Regions from separate parts of the Cohnella yongneupensis genome, predicted to be linked through region 2. Evidence: predicted binding sites of a transcription regulator. Region 2 holds the regulator's gene; the other holds the start of a gene.
What was found. The regulator CtsR, encoded in region 2, represses protease genes until heat stress. The targets are predictions, from matches to a motif close to ATGGTCAATAAAGGTCAAACA.
Positions count from the first base shown of each region.

Region 1: the regulator CtsR is predicted to act here: its motif matches at 6,952-6,972, upstream of clpP (ATP-dependent Clp endopeptidase proteolytic subunit ClpP).

Region 1 covers NZ_JBHSNC010000045.1:107,836-118,543, reverse strand. The annotation lists gene ACFPQ4_RS14980 (tetratricopeptide repeat protein) at 1-435, shown strand, start outside; gene trxB (thioredoxin-disulfide reductase) at 471-1,421, shown strand; gene ACFPQ4_RS14970 (ROK family glucokinase) at 1,489-2,445, shown strand; gene rapZ (RNase adapter RapZ) at 2,533-3,423, shown strand; gene ACFPQ4_RS14960 (gluconeogenesis factor YvcK family protein) at 3,433-4,422, shown strand; gene whiA (DNA-binding protein WhiA) at 4,426-5,361, shown strand; gene ACFPQ4_RS14950 (HPr family phosphocarrier protein) at 5,462-5,731, shown strand; gene sda (sporulation histidine kinase inhibitor Sda) at 5,892-6,149, opposite strand; gene clpP (ATP-dependent Clp endopeptidase proteolytic subunit ClpP) at 6,307-6,894, opposite strand; tRNA gene ACFPQ4_RS14935 (tRNA-Arg) at 7,049-7,123, opposite strand; gene ACFPQ4_RS14930 (sugar-binding transcriptional regulator) at 7,385-8,407, shown strand; gene gap (type I glyceraldehyde-3-phosphate dehydrogenase) at 8,512-9,516, shown strand; gene ACFPQ4_RS14920 (phosphoglycerate kinase) at 9,645-10,708, shown strand, end outside.
Region 2 covers NZ_JBHSNC010000003.1:103-10,810, reverse strand. The annotation lists gene ACFPQ4_RS00740 (PIN/TRAM domain-containing protein) at 1-492, opposite strand, end outside; gene ACFPQ4_RS00735 (nucleoside triphosphate pyrophosphohydrolase family protein) at 689-1,084, shown strand; gene pssA (CDP-diacylglycerol--serine O-phosphatidyltransferase) at 1,221-1,964, opposite strand; gene disA (DNA integrity scanning diadenylate cyclase DisA) at 2,077-3,183, opposite strand; gene radA (DNA repair protein RadA) at 3,201-4,568, opposite strand; gene ACFPQ4_RS00715 (hypothetical protein) at 4,631-4,810, opposite strand; gene clpC (ATP-dependent protease ATP-binding subunit ClpC) at 4,979-7,426, opposite strand; gene ACFPQ4_RS00705 (protein arginine kinase) at 7,464-8,528, opposite strand; gene ACFPQ4_RS00700 (UvrB/UvrC motif-containing protein) at 8,546-9,055, opposite strand; gene ACFPQ4_RS00695 (CtsR family transcriptional regulator) at 9,106-9,567, opposite strand; gene ACFPQ4_RS00690 (hypothetical protein) at 9,845-10,504, opposite strand.

The DNA.
Region 1 (10,708 bases), on a different contig from region 2:
GTGCTCGTGCTGCGCTCCATCGGCGTGCAGGATTCGCTCGCGGTTACGTTCGGCGGACGGACGCTTACGCTGGAGGCCAGACGCAAATCGGCTAGGCTGCCGGTATGGGACAGCGCATGGCAGGGCGTGCTGGAGCATGCGCTCGCTGGGATGTCCGGTCGTTACGACGTCGTTCAGCAGCACGATATGATGACGTTATGGGTCGATTTCTTATCGCGTGTCTATCCCGAGGTTCCGAAGCTGCATAAGCGGGCGGGATGGGCGGCGGCGTTGGAATATTGGACGGCCAAGATGCATCGCCGCACGGTCACGTACGCGGATTTGGTGAACCGTTACGGCGTTTCCCAAGCGAGCATTAGCCGTTACGCGAATCGGATTGATGAAGCATGCGGCATTCGGGAGAAACTGGACTTAACGACACCGTCGTTCCATTAGAATTTTGCGAACAGCATGACTAGGAGGCACTACGGATGCATAAATGTATCGTAATCGGTACGGGACCTGCCGGCTTAACGGCAGCGATCTATTTGGCGCGCGCGAACTTGTCTCCGCTTGTTATCGAAGGACCGGAGCCGGGCGGCCAATTGACGACGACAACCGAGGTCGAGAACTTCCCGGGTTTCCCCGAAGGGATTATGGGGCCGGATTTGATGGCGAACATGCGCAAGCAAGCCGAACGGTTCGGAGCGGAATTCCGCACGGGCTGGATTAACGAAGTCGATCTTTCGCAAAAGCCGTTCACGCTGTCGCTCGAAGGCGGCGAGACGCTCAAGGCGGAGTCGCTCATTATTTCCACCGGCGCGTCCGCGAAGTACATGGGCATTCCGGGCGAACGCGATAACGTCGGCCGCGGCGTGAGTACTTGCGCGACGTGCGACGGCTTCTTCTTCCGAGGGAAGAAAATTATCGTCGTAGGCGGCGGAGACTCCGCGATGGAAGAAGCGAACTTCTTGACCCGGTTCGCGTCCGAAGTGACGCTCGTGCATCGTCGCGACGAGATGAAAGCTTCGAAGATCATGCAAGACCGGGCGCGGGAGAACAACAAAATCTTGTGGGGCCTTAACAAAACCCCGATCGAGGTTATCGCGGGGGATACTGGCGTAACCGGCCTGAAGGTTCGGAACAACGCGACCGGCGAAGAAGAGATCATCGATACGCAAGGGTTGTTCGTGGCTATCGGACATACGCCGAATACGAAATTCCTAGGCGGCCAGATCGATACGGACGAGCTCGGCTACATTAACGTGAAGCCGGGCACGACCGAGACGAACGTTCCCGGGGTGTTCGCTTGCGGCGACGTGCAGGATACGAAATACCGCCAGGCGATCACGGCTGCGGGCAGCGGGTGCATGGCGGCTCTCGATTGCGAGAAGTTCCTGGAACATTCCGCCGTTCACGATTGGAGCCAGACGCTAGGCTAACTTTATTGCTTTTGAATCGTTCATACCCCACGCGTTAACCATTATTCTCTATGAGGTGTCGACTAACATGTCACAATTGTTGTACGTAGGCGTAGATCTTGGCGGGACAGCTATCAAGGTAGGATTGTGCAATGCTTCGGGAGATTTGCTTCGCACGCACGAAGGTCCGACTGAGGCTGCCGGCGGCGCGGAAACCGTTCTGAACAATATCGCGGTATACGTGAAGGAGCTCGTGCCTCCGGGCACGTCCGAATGGGATGCCGTTGCCGGCGTCGGCATCGGCATCGCGGGCTTCCTGAACATACCGGAGGGGATCATTAATTTCTCCCCGAATTTGCCGTTCAAGAACGTGCCGGTGAAGCAGATCATGGAAGAGAAGCTTGGCAAGCCGGTCAAGATCAACAACGACGCTAACGTTGCAGCGCTCGGAGAAGCATGGGGCGGCGCCGGCAAAGGCGTTGCGAACTGCGTGTGCTATACGCTCGGTACGGGAGTCGGCGGCGGAATCATCTTGAACGATCGGCTCATCGAAGGCTCTACGGGTATGGCGGGAGAGCTCGGCCATATGTCGGTCGTTCCGGATCTGGAGGCGATCCAATGCGGCTGCGGCAAGATGGGTTGCCTAGAGACGGTATCGTCCGCGACGGGTATTATTAAAATGGCGCGCGACGCCGTAGCCCGGGGAGACCGGACTTCGTTGTCGCTTCTCGAGAATGGCGTTAACGAAGCGAAGGAAGTATTCGATGCCGCCAAAAACGGCGACGAAGTTGCTCAGCGGATCGTTAGCCGCGCGGCCTTCTATCTAGGCAAGTCGCTGGCCGCGGTAGCGGTCGTCGTGAATCCTCAACGGTTCATTCTAGGCGGCGGAGTCAGCAAAGCCGGGGAATTTCTGTTCGCGCAAATTCGCGAAGTATTCCAGAAGCTTACGCCGTCCAACGCGCAAGACGGCGTCGAGATCGTGGCCGCCGAGCTTGGGAATAACGCGGGCGTCGTAGGCGCGGCGGGATTGTTCCTACGCGCGTGATGCGGGAATTGTTGACGCTTGGCTCCGCTGCTCGCGCGGCGGGTCAAGCGTTCTGTCGTTCATAGCCACCTAAGGGAGAGGAAGCTTATGGATATGATAACGGCGCAACCGACGCTCGTTATTATTACGGGGATGTCAGGTGCGGGGAAGACGATCGCCGTTCAAAGCTTGGAGGATCTCGGGTTTTTCTGCGTAGATAATTTGCCGCCGGTGCTTATACCGAAGTTTGCGGAGCTTATCGATCAGTCGCAAGGGCGCATCGCGAAAGTGGCGCTCGTCATCGACTTGCGCGGTCGCGAGTTTTTCACCGCGCTCTCGGAATCGCTTAATTATATCCGCGAGCATTACACGATACATTACGAGATTCTGTTCCTTGATTCTACCGATAGCGTCTTGGTGCAGCGTTATAAGGAAAGCCGCCGCCGGCATCCGCTCGCACCGGAAGGCATGCCGCTCGACGGTATTCGCTTGGAGCGCAAATTGCTAGAAGATTTGAAAGGCTGGGCGACCCAGGTTATCGATACGAGCAGCCTGAAGCCGGCTGCGCTCAAGGAGAAGATCATCGGACGGTTCACGGATCTCGACCGCAACAGCATTTCGATCAACGTGACGTCGTTCGGGTTCAAATACGGCGTTCCTATCGATGCGGATCTGATCTTCGACGTACGGTTTTTGCCGAATCCGCATTATGTGGAAGCGCTGCGGCCGAAGACGGGGCAAGAGCCGGAAGTGTACGATTACGTGATGAAGTGGCCGGAGACGCAGACGTTTCTAGCAAAGCTGCTGGATATGCTGCAATATTTGATTCCGCTCTATCACAAGGAAGGCAAGAGTCAAGTCGTGATCGGTATCGGCTGTACGGGCGGCAAACATCGTTCCGTTGCGCTTGCGGAATATTTGGGGCGCAGACTAGGATCGAGCGAAACAGAGTTCGTACGAGTCAGCCATCGCGATGCAGATCGCGATCGCCAGAGTTGAGGTGGCGCGATGACTAGACATGCGAACCTTCCGCGCAAACCGCGGATTGTCGTCATCGGGGGCGGCACTGGATTGTCGGTCATGTTGCGCGGCTTAAAGCAGAAGCCGCTCGATATTACCGCGATCGTGACGGTCGCCGACGATGGCGGCAGCTCCGGCATTTTGCGGGAAGAGCTGCAGATTCCGCCACCCGGCGATATTCGTAACGTGCTGACCGCCCTAGCGGATACGGAGCCTTTGCTCGCGGAAGTACTCAAATATAGATTCAATAGCGGCACGGGGCTCGCCGGACATAGTCTGGGGAACCTGATTCTAGCCGCCATGACGGACATTACCGGAGACTTCGTGACGAGCGTGACGGAGCTTAGCCGCATCTTTGCCGTGCGGGGCCGCGTGCTTCCGGCGGCTAACCAGGCGATCGTACTGAAAGCCGAAATGGAAGACGGATCGATCGTAGTCGGCGAGTCGACCATACCGAAGTCGGGGCTGGCGATTCGCAAAGTGTTCATCGAGCCTGCCGAGGTCGAACCTTTGCCGGAGGCGGTAGAAGCGCTAGAGCAAGCGGATGCGATTCTGATCGGACCGGGGAGCCTCTATACGAGCATTATTCCGAACTTGATCGTGCCGAAGCTTGCGGAGGCTATCGTGAACTCCGACGCGGTTAAGCTGTTCGTCTGCAACGTAATGACGCAGCCGGGCGAGACCGACAACTATTCCGTCAGCGATCATTTGGTCGCGATTCATAAGCATATCGGGCATCATCTATTCGACTACGTCATCGTGAACGATGGCGAGATTCCTCCGCAAGTGCAAGACCGTTACGCTGAGAAAGGCTCGAAAGCGGTACATCTGGACTTGGAAGAGGTAACTCGCCGAGGCTACAAAGTCATTGCCGATAAGCTTGTGTTGTTCCGCACTTATTTGCGACATGATGCCGCTAGATTAAGTGATCATATCTATCATCTCGTGGAAGACTGGATGATGCGAAAGGATGAGTAAAGCATGTCATTTGCGGCGCAAACGAAAAAAGAGCTTACGATGGTCGTCGCCGATAGTTGCTGCGAGCGTGCCGAACTATCCGCGCTCATCCGGATGAACGGAACGGTGTCGTTAAACGGCAAACGCGTAGCGCTGGATATCGCTACAGAAAACGCGGCGATATCGCGCCGGATTTACACGTTGCTCAAGCGGCATTTTACCGTACCTACCGAACTGCTCGTCCGCAAGAAGATGCGGCTGAAGAAGAACAATGTGTACGTCGTTCGCATACCTGCCGGCGTTGAGGAGATTCTAAAGGAATTATCGATTACGACGGAAGGGTTCCAATTCCATCCGACTATCGAGAAGACTCTGATCAAGAAGCCGTGCTGCAAACGCGCGTACTTGCGAGGCGCCTTCTTGGCCGGAGGCTCCGTGAACAATCCGGAGGGTTCCTCGTACCACCTCGAGATCGCGTCCTTGTACGAAGATCATTGCCAGTCGCTCGTCGACTTGGCGAATAAATTCCAGCTCAACGCCAGATTCATCGAGCGGAAGAAAGGTTTCGTTCTCTATATCAAGGAAGGCGAGAAGATTATCGAATTCCTTAGCATCATCGGCGCTCACCAAGCGCTATTTAAATTCGAAGACGTCCGCATCATGAGGGACATGCGCAACTCGGTCAATCGGATCGTGAATTGCGAGACCGCCAACTTGAATAAGACGATCGGAGCCGCCGTACGGCAGATCGACAACATAAAGCTGTTGCAGAAAGAAGTCGGATTGCATAATTTGCCTGATAAATTGCGCGAAGTCGCGGAAATCCGCCTGCAGCATCCCGACATGAATTTGAAAGAAGTCGGGGATTTGCTCAAAGGCCAAGTGAGCAAGTCCGGCGTCAACCACCGATTGCGGAAATTGGATGAATGGGCTGAAAAAATCCGAAACGGCGGCGCATAAGCGTATAGCGTATTTGGTTTGTTCAATGTTATAATAGCAAAGAAACGATGCACGGGGTTCCGAAAAAGCGGGACGAACAAAGATAGGGGGTAGCCGTTCCATGACGAGACAGCCGGTGGTTGTTCGGCTAAAAACGGGGCTTCACGCCAGACCGGCGGCACTATTCGTGCAAGAAGCCAATAAATTCTCCTCTGATGTATTCGTGGAGAAGGATGACAAGAAAGTTAACGCCAAGAGCATTATGGGTATCATGAGTCTTGCGATCAGCTCGGGGACCGAGGTTGCTATCAGTGCGGAAGGTTCTGACGCAGAGCAAGCTGTAACCGCTTTAGTGCAGCTGGTAAGCAAGGAAGAGCTTGAGAATCAATAATATTACTTAGCAAAAAGCTCCCATTATGGGAGCTTTTTGCATCTTAATCCTAATATTGAACAAGGACGTAGCCGCTTCTTACATTAGCTGCGTCCTTGCTATTTGCGCACAACAAAAAACCGCCGTCCCCTAGGGGGCGGCGGTGCAGCGAGCGGTTCTCTTAAGCCTCTTGATAATCCAATTGACGTATGGATATGGCTTCTTCCAGCAACTCTATGAACTCGAGCGATAAATTCATCTTCTTGGCTTCCCGGTACACTTCCAGCAAGTGCTCATCCCGTAGCGGACGAAGCAAGGATGCTTTATCGCTTAACCGGCGTGCTGCGATCGTGTCGGTGGGTACGTGGCCGGGTTGTCGGAAATGCGTATTCGGCTCGATATGGCTGCTTACAACGTACGGATAGGACCGTTGATTCATGCAGGATCCCCCTCTTCCAGCGTTCCTAGGCGATGATAGAACTGGAGGGATATGGTATTCCCTCTTTGTGATAGCATACCATGGATCGTCCTTGTCGGAGAGGGGGCATTCAAAGATTTGAATTTGTCTTGACACAATCGCGTCGTTGTAGTATGGGTTATCCGCCGACTTTTTCGATTACTTTGTCGATGAGGCCGTATTCACGCGCCGTCTCCGCTTCCATGAAGTTATCGCGGTCGGTGTCTTTCTCGATGCGCTCGATCGGCTGACCGGTACGTTCGGAGAGAATTCCGTTAAGCTTGTCGCGCAGCTTCAAAATGCGACGAGCGCGAATTTCAATATCGCTGGCTTGGCCTTCGGCTCCGCCGAGTGGCTGATGGATCATGACTTCGCTGTTCGGCAAAGCGAAACGCTTGCCTTTGGCGCCGGCCGCGAGCAAGAACGCGCCCATCGAAGCAGCCATGCCTACGCAGATCGTGGACACGTCAGGTTTGATGAATTGCATCGTATCGTAGATGGCCATGCCGGAAGTGATGGATCCGCCGGGGCTATTAATGTAAAGGTGAATGTCTTTTTCCGGGTCTTCAGCTGCAAGGAACAGCAACTGGGCGATGATGGAGTTGGCGACTACGTCATTCACCTGCGTACCCAAAAATACGATACGATCCTTCAGCAGACGGGAATAAATATCATAGGCTCTTTCCCCGCGATTACTCTGTTCGACGACCATTGGAATGAAACTCATGTGTGACGTCCCTCCTCGTGATTGGGTTTATACATGATCATAGCGAAATCGGATGCAAAAGTCAAAGAACGTCAAAGAGGCGAAAACAAAAAACCGACCGTATGGAACGGTCGGTTATGCTGTATGCTATGGGTTGGCTTGCAAAAACGAAGATTGGCGCGCCCGTGAGGAATCGAACCTCAATCTCAGCCTTCGGAGGGCTGCGTCATATCCGTTGGACCACGGGCGCATGCTTTGATTTATAAAAGGAACCGATAGCCGCTTATGCGTGACAGCAAGAGTTATTATAGGTCATACAGGTATGAAAAGCAAGCGATTCACAATGAGTATATTTGTGCATTTCGTGGACATTGCTGTTGCAAGCGACCGCGATTTTCGATAATATAGAAGTGGGACTTAAATAGAAGTGGTGGGACAATTCGCGTCCAGCGAATCTGAATCGCATGAGTGCCGAGGATGACTGTCGGTTGCCGGGAGGAAACGCGGATACATGCGAAAAATCGTAGAAATACAAAAGAAGCTTATACCCGATATTCTTCAGACGATGGAGAAGCGGTACGACATTTTGCGGCACATCTTCGTGACGGGAACGATCGGCAGGCGAACGCTGGCTTCCAGCGTCGACTTAACGGAGCGCGTGCTGCGGTCGGAGCTTGAAGTGCTTCGTTCGCAAGGGCTTCTCGAGATCGGGACCGCCGGGATGGCGTTAAGCGATGCCGGACGGCAACTCGTCGAAGAGATGGAGCCGATCGTTAAAGAAATGTTCGGGCTATCGGATCTGGAAGAAGCGGTTCGACAAGCTTTCGGATTGAAGCGCGTGATCATAGTGCCGGGCGATTCCGACACCTCCGATCACATTAAACGCGAGATGGGGCGAGCGGGCAGCAGAGTGCTGCGCGAGAGCTTATCATCCGGCGATGTCGTCGCAGTGATGGGCGGCTCGACGATGGCTAGAATGGCTTCGCAATTCGCGGCGCCGGTCCAGCTTCGCGACAACTGGTTCGTACCCGCGCGCGGAGGGCTAGGCGAAAGCGTCGATTATCAAGCGAACACGATCGCCGCCGAACTCGCCAAACGTACGGGAGCTCGCTATAGGATGCTTCACGTACCGGATCATCTCAGCGAAGAAGCGTACCAGACGCTGATGCAAGAGCCCAACGTTCGCGAAGTCGTCGATATGATCCGCAGCGCAAGAATCGTCGTTCACGGAATCGGCGATGCGCTCACGATGGCACGCAGGCGCAAGCTGAACGACGGCACGAAGAATGAGCTGTTGAAGGACGGCGCGCTAGCGGAAGCGTTCGGTTACTACTTCGATCGCAACGGCAAAGTCGTGCATCGGATGGCGACGGCGGGCTTGCGGCTGGAAGATATCGAAGCGGCAGGCATCGTAATCGGCATCGCCGGCGGACGAAGCAAAGGCGAAGCGATCGCTTCGGTTATGAGGTTCGGTCACGACGACGTGCTGGTGACGGACGAAGCGGGCGCCGAAGAAGCGCTTAAGCACATTTGACGGTTGCAACCTTTTACAATGAAAGTGTAGAAATGTTGTCTCGGCGCCTCACGCGCTTGACATAGATCAAATTAAAGAATGGCTATTACAAGGAGGAAACCAAAATGGTAAAAATCGGTATTAATGGTTTTGGTCGTATCGGTCGTAACGTGTTCCGCGCTTCCCTGAACAACCCTAACGTTGAAGTCGTAGCAATCAACGACTTGACTGACGTAAGCACGCTGGCTCACCTGCTCAAGTATGACACTACGCATGGTCGTCTGGACGGAACCGTTGAAGTGGGCGAAGGCGCTCTTATCGTCAACGGCAAAACGATCAAAGTGTTCGCAGAGCGCGATCCTGGCAACCTCCCTTGGTCTTCCGTAGGCGCTGAAATCGTCGTTGAATCGACGGGTATTTTCACGGCTAAAGAAAAAGCCGAGCTTCACCTTAAAGGCGGCGCTAAAAAAGTCATCATCTCTGCTCCTGCAACGAACGAAGACATCACGATCGTACTTGGCGTTAACGAAGACAAATACGATGCTTCCGCTCACACGATCATCTCCAACGCATCTTGCACGACGAACTGCCTCGCGCCGTTCGCTAAAGTTATCAACGACCAATTCGGCATCGTAAAAGGCATGATGACGACGATCCATTCCTATACGAACGATCAAAGCGTTCTTGACCTTCCGCACAAAGATCTGCGCCGCGCTCGCGCTGCCGCTGAGAACATCATCCCTTCTTCGACGGGCGCTGCGAAAGCTGTTTCCCTCGTATTGCCTGAACTGAAAGGCAAGCTGAACGGTATGGCATTCCGCGTTCCTACGCCTAACGTATCCGTAACGGATCTCGTTGCTGAGCTGAAAGTTAGCGTAACGGTTGACGAAGTGAACGCAGCGTTGAAAGCTGCTGCTGACGGACCGCTTAAAGGCATCTTGAACTACTCCGACGAGCCGCTCGTATCGAGCGACTACAATAGCGATCCTGCTTCCTCCACGATCGACGCGCTGTCCACGATGGTCGTTGAAGGCAACATGGTTAAAGTCGTTTCCTGGTACGACAACGAGTGGGGCTACTCCAACCGTGTCGTTGACTTGGCTGCATTCATCGCTAGCAAAGGCCTGTAATTAAGCCATACGCAACCCCTCGGTCCCCCTCATGCAGGGGGATTTCGAGGGTGTTGCCCCCTGGACACCCTTGATGGGTGTCCTGCTTCATGGATAGGCATATAGAGCTGACCGAGGAGGAATCGTACTTGAATAAGAAAAGCGTAAGAGATGTTGAGGTAGCAGGCAAAAAGGTACTGGTGCGCGTTGATTTTAACGTGCCGCTTGAAAATGGTGCTATTACGGACGACACGCGGATTCGCGAGACGCTCCCAACGATTCGCTACTTGATCGAGAACGGCGCGAAAGTCATTTTGGCGAGCCACCTTGGCCGTCCGAAGGGCGAAGCGGTCGATAGCCTGCGCTTGACGCCTGTTGCGGCTCGTTTGTCCGAGTTGCTCGGCAAGCCGGTTGCTAAAGCCGACGAAGTCGTAGGCGCAGCGGTTAAAGCGCAAGCGGACGCGCTTCAAGCCGGCGACGTGTTGCTGCTCGAGAACGTACGTTTCGAGGCAGGCGAAGAGAGCAACGATCCGGCGCTTGCCAAAGCGTTGGCCGAGCTTGCCGACCTGTACGTGAACGACGCGTTCGGCGCGGCACACCGCGCTCACGCTTCGACCGAAGGCGTAGCGCATTTCCTCCCGGCCGTATCCGGCTTGCTGATGGAGAAAGAACTCGACGTACTCGGCAAGGCGCTTCATAATCCAGAGCGTCCTTTCACCGCGATCGTCGGCGGCTCCAAAGTTAAAGACAAGATCGATGTCATCAACAAAATGATCGAAATCGCCGACAACATCTTGATCGGCGGCGGTCTGTCCTATACGTTCTTCAAAGCGCAAGGCCACGAAATCGGCCTGTCGCTGTGCGATAACTCCAAGCTTGACCTCGTGCTTGAATTCATGGAGAAAGCGAAGAAGCTCGGCAAAAACTTCCTTTTGCCTGTCGATATCGTCATCTCGGAAGATTTCAAAGCAGCAGTCAACGCTAGAGTCGTCGGCATCGACGGCATTCCTGCTAACATGGAAGGCGTCGATATCGGACCGAAAACTCGCGAAATCTATGCGGACGTTATTAAAAACTCCAAGCTGGTCGTATGGAACGGACCGATGGGCGTATTCGAGGTCGAAGATCTTTCCCACGGTACCCGTGCGGTCGCACAAGCTTGCGCGACGACCGATGCTTATACGGTCATCGGCGGCGGAGATTCCGCTGCAGC
Region 2 (10,708 bases):
TTTGTGCTCCTCGTAACGCGGGCCTTCTTCCTTGCCCGTCTCCGCGACTTTGCGGGAACGCATCCAATCGCCGATCTCGTCTCGCTTGCGCATGCCGATTCTAATGCCTGCATAGCCCAACGTCAGCGCGATGCCTGCCGCGAGCACTTCTCCGACATGGGGAATATCGGTCACGAACGGATACAGGAAAGACGATAGCGCTAGACCGAAAGTCAAACCGACCGAACCGGACAGCAAATCCGCCATCGGAAATACCGACAACCGATCGATACCGCGCTGCAACGCGCGGGCAAGCGGATTCGCGATCGACGTCGCGAGCATGAAGCCTACTAATGCGCCTACCGCCATCGCGAACGTGTTTCCGGAGCCCGAATTGGCGCCGAGCAACGGATCCATCCACTGAGCGCCGCCGGTCGTCCGCCACACCGACATTTGTTGTCCAAGCAATGCCCCTATCAGCACCCCGGCGATTTGGATAACTCTTCTCATCATCATTAATAAATCACTCCTAACCCGTAAAAGGTCATAATTATCGTTACTAGTATGTTCCAATTTCCGGAAACCTAATCGTTCGCCGACGACGCATCTTTTAGTTGGCCCAAATCGCGAACTTCTTTTGAAATTCCTAGCTCCTTGCACTATAATGAGAGGTGGAAAAGTAAATTTAAGGTAACCGAGGTGGGAATGGATGAGCGCACCTACGCTCCAGCAATTCCAGAGTCAGGTGTCGGAACTGTTGCTCCGTCATCGCAGCTTGCTCGATGTCGTAACCAAGTACAGCCAATCCAACGCAGCCGTCAATCGGGCCGTAGCCAAGTCGATCACCGAGTGCGGTTGCATCGAACTTAACGCAAGACACCAAGGCTTTTCCGCCGACATGGAGCTCGATCAAGCGAATCGGCAATCGAAGTCTCACATGGAAGGCCATCTTTGCGAGCATTGCCGCGAAGCGATCCGCAGCGAGATGGGCAAGAACTTGTTCTATATGTCCGCGTTGTGCAACGCTCTTGAGATCAACCTCCAAGACGTCGTCAATAAGGAAGCCGAGAAATGCTCCACGCTTGGTTGGTTTAATTTAACTTAACGCAAGGCTCGCCCTTAACGAGTAACGCCTCCATTCCCTCGAGCGAGAGGGAATGGAGGCGTTATTGCTTATTTGATCAAAAAAAGCACCGGAACCTTCGTCGAAGGTTGTCCGATGCTTCCTGATGTATTGTTCGTTATGCGCTATGTTTGGATCTGCTTTCTTCCTCTTCGTGCCCATGGCGTCTTCTGCCGCGCAGTCGTCGTGGCAACAGTCGCTCAACGTTTTTTTTTAAGCCCCAAAGCGCGTATACGAGCAACAGCGCGAGTATGACTTTCGGGATCGCTTCTTGGAACAAGTACGCAAGTACTGCCGCGCCGGCTACGACGATCGGGATCGACCACATGGCCGCTTTAGGAAGACCAAGCTTTTTGAAGTTCGGGTATTTCATGTTGCTAACCATTAAGAACGATAAAGCTAGCGTGCTAATGAGCAATAGCGAGAAGTGAAGCTCCGAGTTGAACAAGGCGAGCGTTGCGAGAACTCCGCCGGCCGCCGGAATCGGCAACCCGATAAAGTAACCCGGAATGCCTGCGATAACGTTAAACCTCGCAAGCCTTAATGCACCGCAGATCGGGAAAACGGCCGTGACGATCCATGCCATTGCAGGGTTGACGTCTTGAAAAGCCGCTTGGTACATAATGAACGCTGGCGCGACTCCGAAGGAGATGACGTCGGACAGCGAATCCAATTCTTTGCCGAATTCGCTTTGCACGTTAAGCGCTCGTGCGACCCGACCATCCAGCCCATCCATGAGCATGGCGATTATGACCAGCAGCGCCGCGGTGTTCGGTTCATCGTTAAACGCCATTATGATCGCGATCACGCCCAGGAACAAGTTCCCGATGGTGAACAAATTCGGTATGGATTTAGTGATCATGGTTGCCACCTCGACTTTACTATGCCCTATGGGTGTGAAGGTTAAGCGCGCGATTCGGCGCGTATTTGACTGTGCGTTTCGTGATGAAAGACCAGATTCAATTGTAGTCTCGTTAAATCTGTCTGTCAATAAACACCTGTTCTTGAATTCGCTTTAATCCGTCCTTGATCGTACGAGCCCGAACCTCGCCGATGCCGTCCACTTCGTCTAGTTCTTCGATCGAAGCCATCACGATATGCGGCAACGCGCTAAACCGATCCACCAAGTTATGGATAATCACGCTAGGAAGTCTCGGGATTTTGCTAAGCATGCGGTAACCGCGCGGCATAAGTCCTTCCTCGACGACCGTGCTTAAGGAAGGGTAGCCTAGCAACCGAATGAGCAACGCCGAATCGAGCAACTCCTCGGAAGACAGCTTGCGGACGGCCGTCTGGATTTCTTTGACCTTCTCGTCGCTATCGTCCTTCGCGTAATCTTTCAGCAGCAGCCAAGCTTCTTCATCCGCCGTTCCGACGAGTTCTTCTTTCTGCATGCTAATTAATCGGCCTTCGTTGCCAAGCTCCAGCACGTACCGGTTAATTTCGTTCTTGATTCTTAACACCATCTCGGCGCGTTGGAAAACATGGGCGACCTCATGCATGGTAACCAATTCTTCGTATTCTAATGCAGACAAATTCGTAAGCGCTTGAGTCAGCACCGCGCGATACTTCTCCAACGTCTGAATCGCTTGGTTCGCCTTGGTCAGAATTACGCCCATTTCCTTCAGCGCATAGCGTAATTGTCCTTGATAGAGCGTGATGACGTTGCGTCTTTGCGAGATCGATACGACGAGCTTACCCGTCTGCTTCGCGACGCGCTCCGCTGTCCGATGCCGGATGCCGGTTTCCGTAGAGCTAATGCCCGGATTCGGTATCAACTGCGTATTCGCGTATAAAATGCGCTTCGCGTCTTCGCTTAGAATAATAGCTCCGTCCATCTTCGCGAGCTCATACAAGTAGTTCGGACTAAATTCGCAATTGATGGAGAAGCCTCCGTCGATGACTTCATTCAGTTCCGGACTGTAGCCCACTACGATTAGCGCACCGGTCTTGGCACGCAGCACGTTCTCTAGTCCCGCGCGAAAAGGAGTTCCCGGCGCGACCATCTGAAGCAGTTGGTTCATCGTCTCCTGCTGTAGCTGTTCCTTGTCTTTTATCTCTTTTTCTTTGGCATCCTTCATGATGTTATCGATACCCCCTATTCCAACGCTGCTTTGAGCGCCTCGGCGACCGACTTGACCCCCCGCAGCTCGATACCCGCCGGCGGTTGCCAGCCCTTCATGCTAGCTTCCGGCAGGATGACCCGCTTAAAGCCGAGTTTATGCGCTTCTTTCACCCTCTGCTCCGCCCTGGAGACCGCCCGAACCTCGCCAGTCAAGCCTACCTCGCCGAACACGACGTCATACGGACGCGTCGGCAAATCTTTGAAGCTGGAAGCCAGACTGACCGCCGCCGCCAAATCCGCCGCCGGTTCATCGAGCTTAACGCCGCCCGCTACGTTCAAATACGCGTCCTGGTTTTGCAGGAACATGCCCATTCGCTTCTCTAATACCGCGATAACTAGCGACATCCGATGGTGATCCAATCCAGAAGACATTCGCCGCGGAGACGGAAAATGCGTCGGAGCGACGAGCGCCTGCAGCTCCACGAGCACGGGACGGGTTCCTTCCATGCTGGCCACGACGGTCGATCCGGATACGCCGAGCGGCCGTTCGGATAAGAACAACTCGGACGGATTCGTCACTTCCCGAAGGCCGTCTTCCGTCATGTCGAAAATGCCGATTTCATTCGTAGACCCGAAGCGGTTTTTCACCGCGCGTAAAATACGATAAGAATGATGCCGCTCTCCTTCGAAATAAAGCACGCAATCGACCATATGCTCGAGCAGTCGCGGACCGGCTATGGCTCCTTCCTTCGTGACGTGGCCGACAAGCACGGTCGCTACCCCGTTCACCTTGGAGATGCGCATGAAATGAGCCGTGCATTCCCGGACTTGGGCGACGCTGCCCGGCGCCGAGGCGATCTCCGGCCGGTAAACGGTCTGAATCGAGTCGATGACGAGAAAATCCGGTTCAACCTCCGTGATAGCCTCCTCGATGACTTCAAGGTTCGTCTCGCAAAGCACGTATAACCTATCGTTAAGCGCGCCTAGCCGATCCGCGCGCAGCTTCGTCTGCCTAACCGATTCTTCCCCCGATACGTACAGTACCTTCAGGCCTTGAGCGGAAAGCATGTGCGAAGTTTGCAACAGTAACGTCGATTTGCCGATACCCGGATCTCCGCCGACGAGCAGTAACGAACCCGGTACGAGCCCTCCACCGAGCACGCGATTGAGCTCGGACAAGCCGGTCGGCACGCGCGGTTCTCGGCTACTTTCTATATCTATGATAGAACGCGCCTTTTCTTTCGTACGATGCAGTCCGCCCCGTCCGACAGGTGCTTTGACGACGGTCTCGGTTTCCTCGACCATCGTGTTCCAAGCGCCGCACCCCGGGCATTTGCCTAACCATTTCGGGGATTCCGTTCCGCATTCGGTACAAGCGAACTTCACTTTGACTTTGGCCATGGATAGGTTGCCCCTTCCCTCTACATAAGAAGTTTACCATGTCCTGGGCGATAGTTAAAACTTTAGCCGAACCATTTCCATGCCAGCCATAACAACACCACGAGAATAATTAATCCTCCCGACATCCACAGTAAGACTAGGAATAGCTTTAGAAATACGATGAGCAATACTACGGCTATTATACCCCCGAGAAGATCATGAATGAGCCGACTCCAACCGCTTCCGCCCCGTCTACGAAACATAAGCAATCTGCTCCCTTCTACGGTCACGAAAAAAACTCCCCGCGCCATTCGCCGAATGAACGGCGGCACGGGGAGTCATTCTAACCGCAATGCGCTTATGCTAGCTTATGGCTAGCCGAGCCCAAGGGTGATAAATAATCAATTGCTTATATTATTATTTAACCACGTTTAACTTTGGGTAGCAGCCACTTCGTCCTTCTGTCTGACCACTAAACCGCCTTCTTCCTCGTCGATGACGAGCGTGTTGCCTTTATTGATTTTGCCCAACAACAGATCTTCGGACAGGCGGTCCTCGATGTGCTTCTGAATCGCGCGGCGAAGCGGACGAGCGCCGTACTGCGGATCAAACCCTTCCTTGGCGAGGAAGTTTTTCGCGGCTTCGGTAAGATCGAAGCTGATGTCTTGCTCGATCAGACGCTTACGAAGATCATCGGCCATAAGCGTTACGATCTGAGCGATGTGCTCTTCGTTAAGCGGATGGAAGACGATCGATTCGTCGATCCGGTTGAGGAACTCCGGACGGAACGATTTCTTCAGCTCGGCGAGCACTTTTTCCTTCATGTTCTGATAGTCGCGGTTCGAGTCTTGCGCGGCGGTAAAGCCGAGCGTCGAGTTACGCTTGATTTGCTCGGCGCCGACGTTGGACGTCATGATGATGAGCGTGTTGCGGAAGTCGACGGAACGACCCTTGGAATCGGTGAGACGGCCGTCTTCCAACACTTGAAGCAGCACGTTGAATACTTCAGGGTGCGCTTTTTCGATTTCATCGAGCAGGACGACCGAGTACGGCTTGCGACGGACTTTCTCCGTCAATTGGCCGCCCTCTTCGTAGCCGACGTAACCCGGAGGCGCTCCGACGAGACGGGACGTGGAGTGCTTCTCCATATACTCCGACATATCGATCCGGATTACGGCGTTCTCGTCTCCGAACATCGCTTCGGCGATGGCGCGGGCGAGCTCGGTTTTACCGACGCCGGTAGGGCCAAGGAAAATGAACGAGCCCATCGGACGTTTCGGATCTTTGAGTCCGGCACGGGCGCGTCTGATCGCACGGGCGACGGATTTAACCGCTTCGTCTTGGCCGATGACGCGGTCGTGCAGGATGCTCTCCATCTTGAGCAAGCGCTCGGTCTCTTCTTCCGCCAGCTTGCTTACCGGAATGCCGGTCCAGCTAGCCACAACTTGAGCGATATCCTCCGGCGTTACTTCGGAATCGGTGCGACCTTGCTTCTCTTTCCATTGGTTCTTCGTATGATCGAGCTCTTCGCGGATCTTCTGTTCCGTATCGCGAAGCGCTGCCGCCTTCTCGAATTCTTGGCTTTGAACGGCGGCGTCCTTCTCCTTGCGAATATCCTCGAGACGGGATTCCAGTTGCTTCAGGTTAGGCGGTACCGTGTAAGAGTTCAGCCTTACCTTCGAACCGGCCTCGTCGATGAGGTCGATCGCTTTATCCGGAAGGAATCTATCGGTAATGTAGCGGTCGGACAGCTTAACGGCCGCGACGATCGCATCGTCCGTAATTTTCACCCGGTGATGGGCTTCATAACGGTCGCGCAAGCCGTGCAAAATTTGAATCGCCTCCGCAGGCGTCGGTTGATCGACCGTGATCGGTTGGAAACGGCGCTCGAGCGCTGCATCCTTCTCGATATATTTGCGGTACTCGTCGAGCGTCGTCGCGCCGATGCATTGAAGTTCGCCACGCGCAAGCGCAGGCTTCAGGATGTTGGAAGCATCGATTGCGCCTTCCGCGCCACCAGCCCCGATGAGCGTATGAAGCTCGTCGATGAACAGGATAACGTTGCCGGCTTGGCGAATTTCGTCCATGATCTTCTTCAAACGGTCCTCGAACTCCCCGCGGTACTTCGTACCGGCAACGACGGAGCCCATATCGAGCGTCATGACGCGTTTGTCGCGTAACGTCTCGGGAATTTCGTTATTGATTATGCGTTGAGCCAATCCTTCCGCGATCGCCGTTTTACCAACGCCCGGTTCGCCGATCAGCACCGGATTGTTCTTCGTGCGGCGGGAAAGCACTTGAATGACGCGTTCGATTTCTTTCGCCCGGCCGATGACCGGATCGATGTTGCCGTCGCGCGCGCTTGCGGTAAGGTCGCGAGCCAATCCGTCCAATGTCGGCGTGCTGACGTTTGCCGACGGACCATGGTTCGATTGTACGCTTTCGTTGCTGCCCAGCAGTTGGAGTACTTGCTGGCGCGCTTTGTTCAGGCTAATGCCAAGGTTATTGAGTACGCGGGCAGCGACGCCTTCGCCTTCGCGAATAAGACCGAGAAGGATATGCTCCGTGCCGACGTACGTATGACCTAATTTACGCGCTTCGTCCATCGATAGCTCGATAACCTTTTTGGCGCGCGGCGTATAAGCGATGTTGGTCGGTTGTTCTTGACCGCGGCCGATCAGCGACTCGACCTCGTCTTGAATTTTCTCCAATCCGAGTCCTAATGCGATCAATGCTTTCGCGGCGATACTTTCGCCTTCACGGATCAACCCGAGCAGGATATGCTCCGTGCCGATGTTGTTGTGTCCCAGTCGCACAGCTTCTTCTTGCGCCAGCGCCAATACTTTCTGCGCGCGTTCAGTAAATCTTCCGAACATCATGAGACAACACCTCCCTATTAAAATTGGAATAAATCATTTATGAATTTGTTGCCAGTCGGGTACGAATATATTGGGCTCTCGACCGGTCCCGATCTTCCGGATTCATTGCTTCCCCGAACGTCATTTGCAGGAAACCCGGTTGCGTAGCGACCAGCAATTCGTTAATCGTCCGGTCGTTCAGCTCGGGCATTAGCCCTAGATGGACGCCGAGCCTTAAATCCGACAACCGCTGGGCGGCTTCCTTCGAATCCATAATAATCGCTTGCGATAAAACGCCGTATGAACGGCGAATGCGATCTTCGACGCGAGGGCGATTATCGGCGAACAACTTGCTTCTTGCCGCCTTTTCATGCTCGATCATCTGTTTGGCAACTTGATGCAAATTCTCGATAATTTCTTGTTCGGACTGACCGAGCGTGATCTGATTGGACACTTGGAACAAGTTACCCGTAGCTTCGCTACCTTCACCATACAATCCGCGAACAGCTAACCCGACTTGCGTGACGGCGGTAAGGATTCGGTTAATTTGCCCGGTCATGACGAGCGCCGGTAAGTGCATCATGACGGAAACCCGAATACCGGTACCGACGTTAGTAGGGCAGCTCGTTAAGTAACCATGTTTTTCGTCGAAGGCGTAATCGACTTGTTCTTCGAAGATGTCATCGATCTTAGTCGCGCGATCCCACGTTTCCCGAATTTGAAAACCCGGGCTTAAACATTGAATGCGAAGATGGTCTTCTTCGTTAATCATAATGCTAACATCTTCGTTATAGCTTAATATTAATGCGCCGCTTCGCGATTCATTCGCAAGGTTTGGGCTTATTAAATGCTTTTCGACCATGACCAGCTTCTCGAGCTCGGTCAACTCCGATAGCCGGATTTGTTCTAACTTCCCTAATCCGTTCAACCTGCCGTTCTCCGCGACTCCGAGCAATTGCTCCATCACCGTAGAGGCATGAGCCGGGGTGGCCATCATCGGAAAAGGCATTCCCCGCAAGTTGCGCGCGATCCGAACGCGGCTGCTGATTACGACGTCGGCTTCCGCGCCTTCGTCTTCCATCCATTCGCTTAGCGCATGCTTCACATATTTTCGATTCGCCATAGCGCCTCACCTGCCTTTCAGCTGCTCATTTCTTTCTCTAGCTCGCGTATCCGGTCACGCAGCTGCGCGGCCGATTCGAAATCCTCGCGCTCGATGCGCCCCTGCATTTCCTTCTTCAGCCGATCGATCTCGCGCTTCGTTTTGAGACGTCCGCCCGCGCGCTTAGGCACTTTGCCTACGTGAACGGTATTGCCATGCACTCGCTTAAGTAAAGGATCTAACCGCTCCGCGAATTGCTTGTAGCAATGGCTGCAGCCGAAACGTCCGATTTTGCTGAACTGCGCGTAAGTCATTCCGCACGTCTCGCATTTGAGCGGTTGCTGCTTCGTCACGCTCGCGTTCGTCGTCTCGAAGTCGAGCAACCCGGAGATCAGATTGTGGATGGAGAACCCGGCTTGCGTGCCTGGAATCAGTTCGCCTTTCTCTCTGGCGCACGCTTCGCAAATATGAAGCTCCGTCTTCTCTCCGTTAACGATTTTCGTAAAATGCAGCGTAGCTGGACGCTTGCCGCACTCCTGGCACTGCATGGCATCGCCTCCTTTCAAAAGTACAGCCGTTGCGGAAAAGCTCGAGACCGCTACTTCGTCAGTAGCGTCACTAACATCGCCTTCAACAGCTTAGCGCGAATTTGATCTCTAAGCGGGAGCCCGATGGATAATGCCTCTCGGGTAATCGCAGCCCTTATGAGCCGCGCCTCGCGTTCGGATAGAAAATCTGCTTCCTCTAATTGGTAGATCAACCCTTCAGCCGACGTCTGATCGATTTCCGCCCCGACCGTGTGCGACACATGCCGCTGAACGGCCTCGAGCGAAGGTAGATCTACGCGCTGAATGCGAATATAACCGCCGCCTCCGCGTTTGCTCTCCACGTAATAGCCCTTCTCGAGGGTGAACCTGGTGCTGATCACGTAGTTGATTTGTGATGGGACACAAGAAAATTTGTCAGCCAATTCGCTCCTTTGGATTTCGACGGTACCTTCCGAGCTGGTCTGTAAAATTTGCTTTAAGTAATGTTCGATTAGATCAGAAATGTTACGCATCGCTCATCTCCTTCCGGAGTGCATCTGACTTTGACTTTCTTTGACTATAACATCATTATACTCATATTCAGATAATTTGCAACATTGTAGGATCAGTGCTTGAAGCAGGCTTTTATTCAATTATCCATGTGTCGAACCCGGCGCTTACCGATGTTTTAAGTATTTACAATCGACTCCTCATTTAATAAGAACGAGATCAATTTGATGACGTAATTGAAAAATGAGACTGCCCCTAAGTCACCTTTCGATGACCATGAGAACAGCCTCGCCATTAATTTTAATGACCATCCGTAGACCAGTGAACTTTATCCTTGCTAACTGGAGAGTAGTGAATAACACCATATGTAGCTCCGACTTTGATCAATTCGGGGTTCGTTCCGTCTTTTTTACCGCTGGAGATCTTTACATCTTTACCGTTCGCGTCTTTAATCGTAATCGTTTTTGTTGTCCAAGTCGTATTCATATCAATAGCTTTCCCCGAAATGTGGTAAGAGTTAAGCGCAGGCGCTACGTCTAATACACTTATTTCATACGCCATAACCATTTCCTTCGCAGCCTGCTTAGACTTTGTATATTTTTTATCGTCATTAGGATGAACCCATTGAATGTTAATGTCTGTATTAACAGGTACATCTTTGGGGCTTATTTTATTTTTATAAATCAACCAGGAGTAATGCATTAACCAAGCCCTTTCTGCCGGCCTTTTTGACGCGTTGATCGTCACTTTGACTCCTGCGGCCTTGAGCGCCTCAATAAACTTATCTACGTTTGGTTTGAATGAGGGATCTAAGTCCGTTGTGCTGGTAGATGTCGGGAAGCTGTTGTACCAAGCCTTTCCGCTCGAACCGCTATAGGCAGTAGCAGCAAAAGAATTGATGGGTATAACTAATCCGAGCATGATAAGCGCTAGGGATAATAGCATGATAAATTTCTTCACTGTAATAGCCACCCTTAAATAATTTTTTTGAATAACGTATTTATTCTAGGTGATGATAGCATATTAACCCGGGGTTATATAGTAAATTAATAGATAATTTATTCTTTTTTGTAATAGAATGTCGAGTCTTCAAAAGAAAGATTCCAACTAATGACACGTAAAGAAGGAACACTTTTCGTTTTAAGAACGCAAAAAAAACAGCGA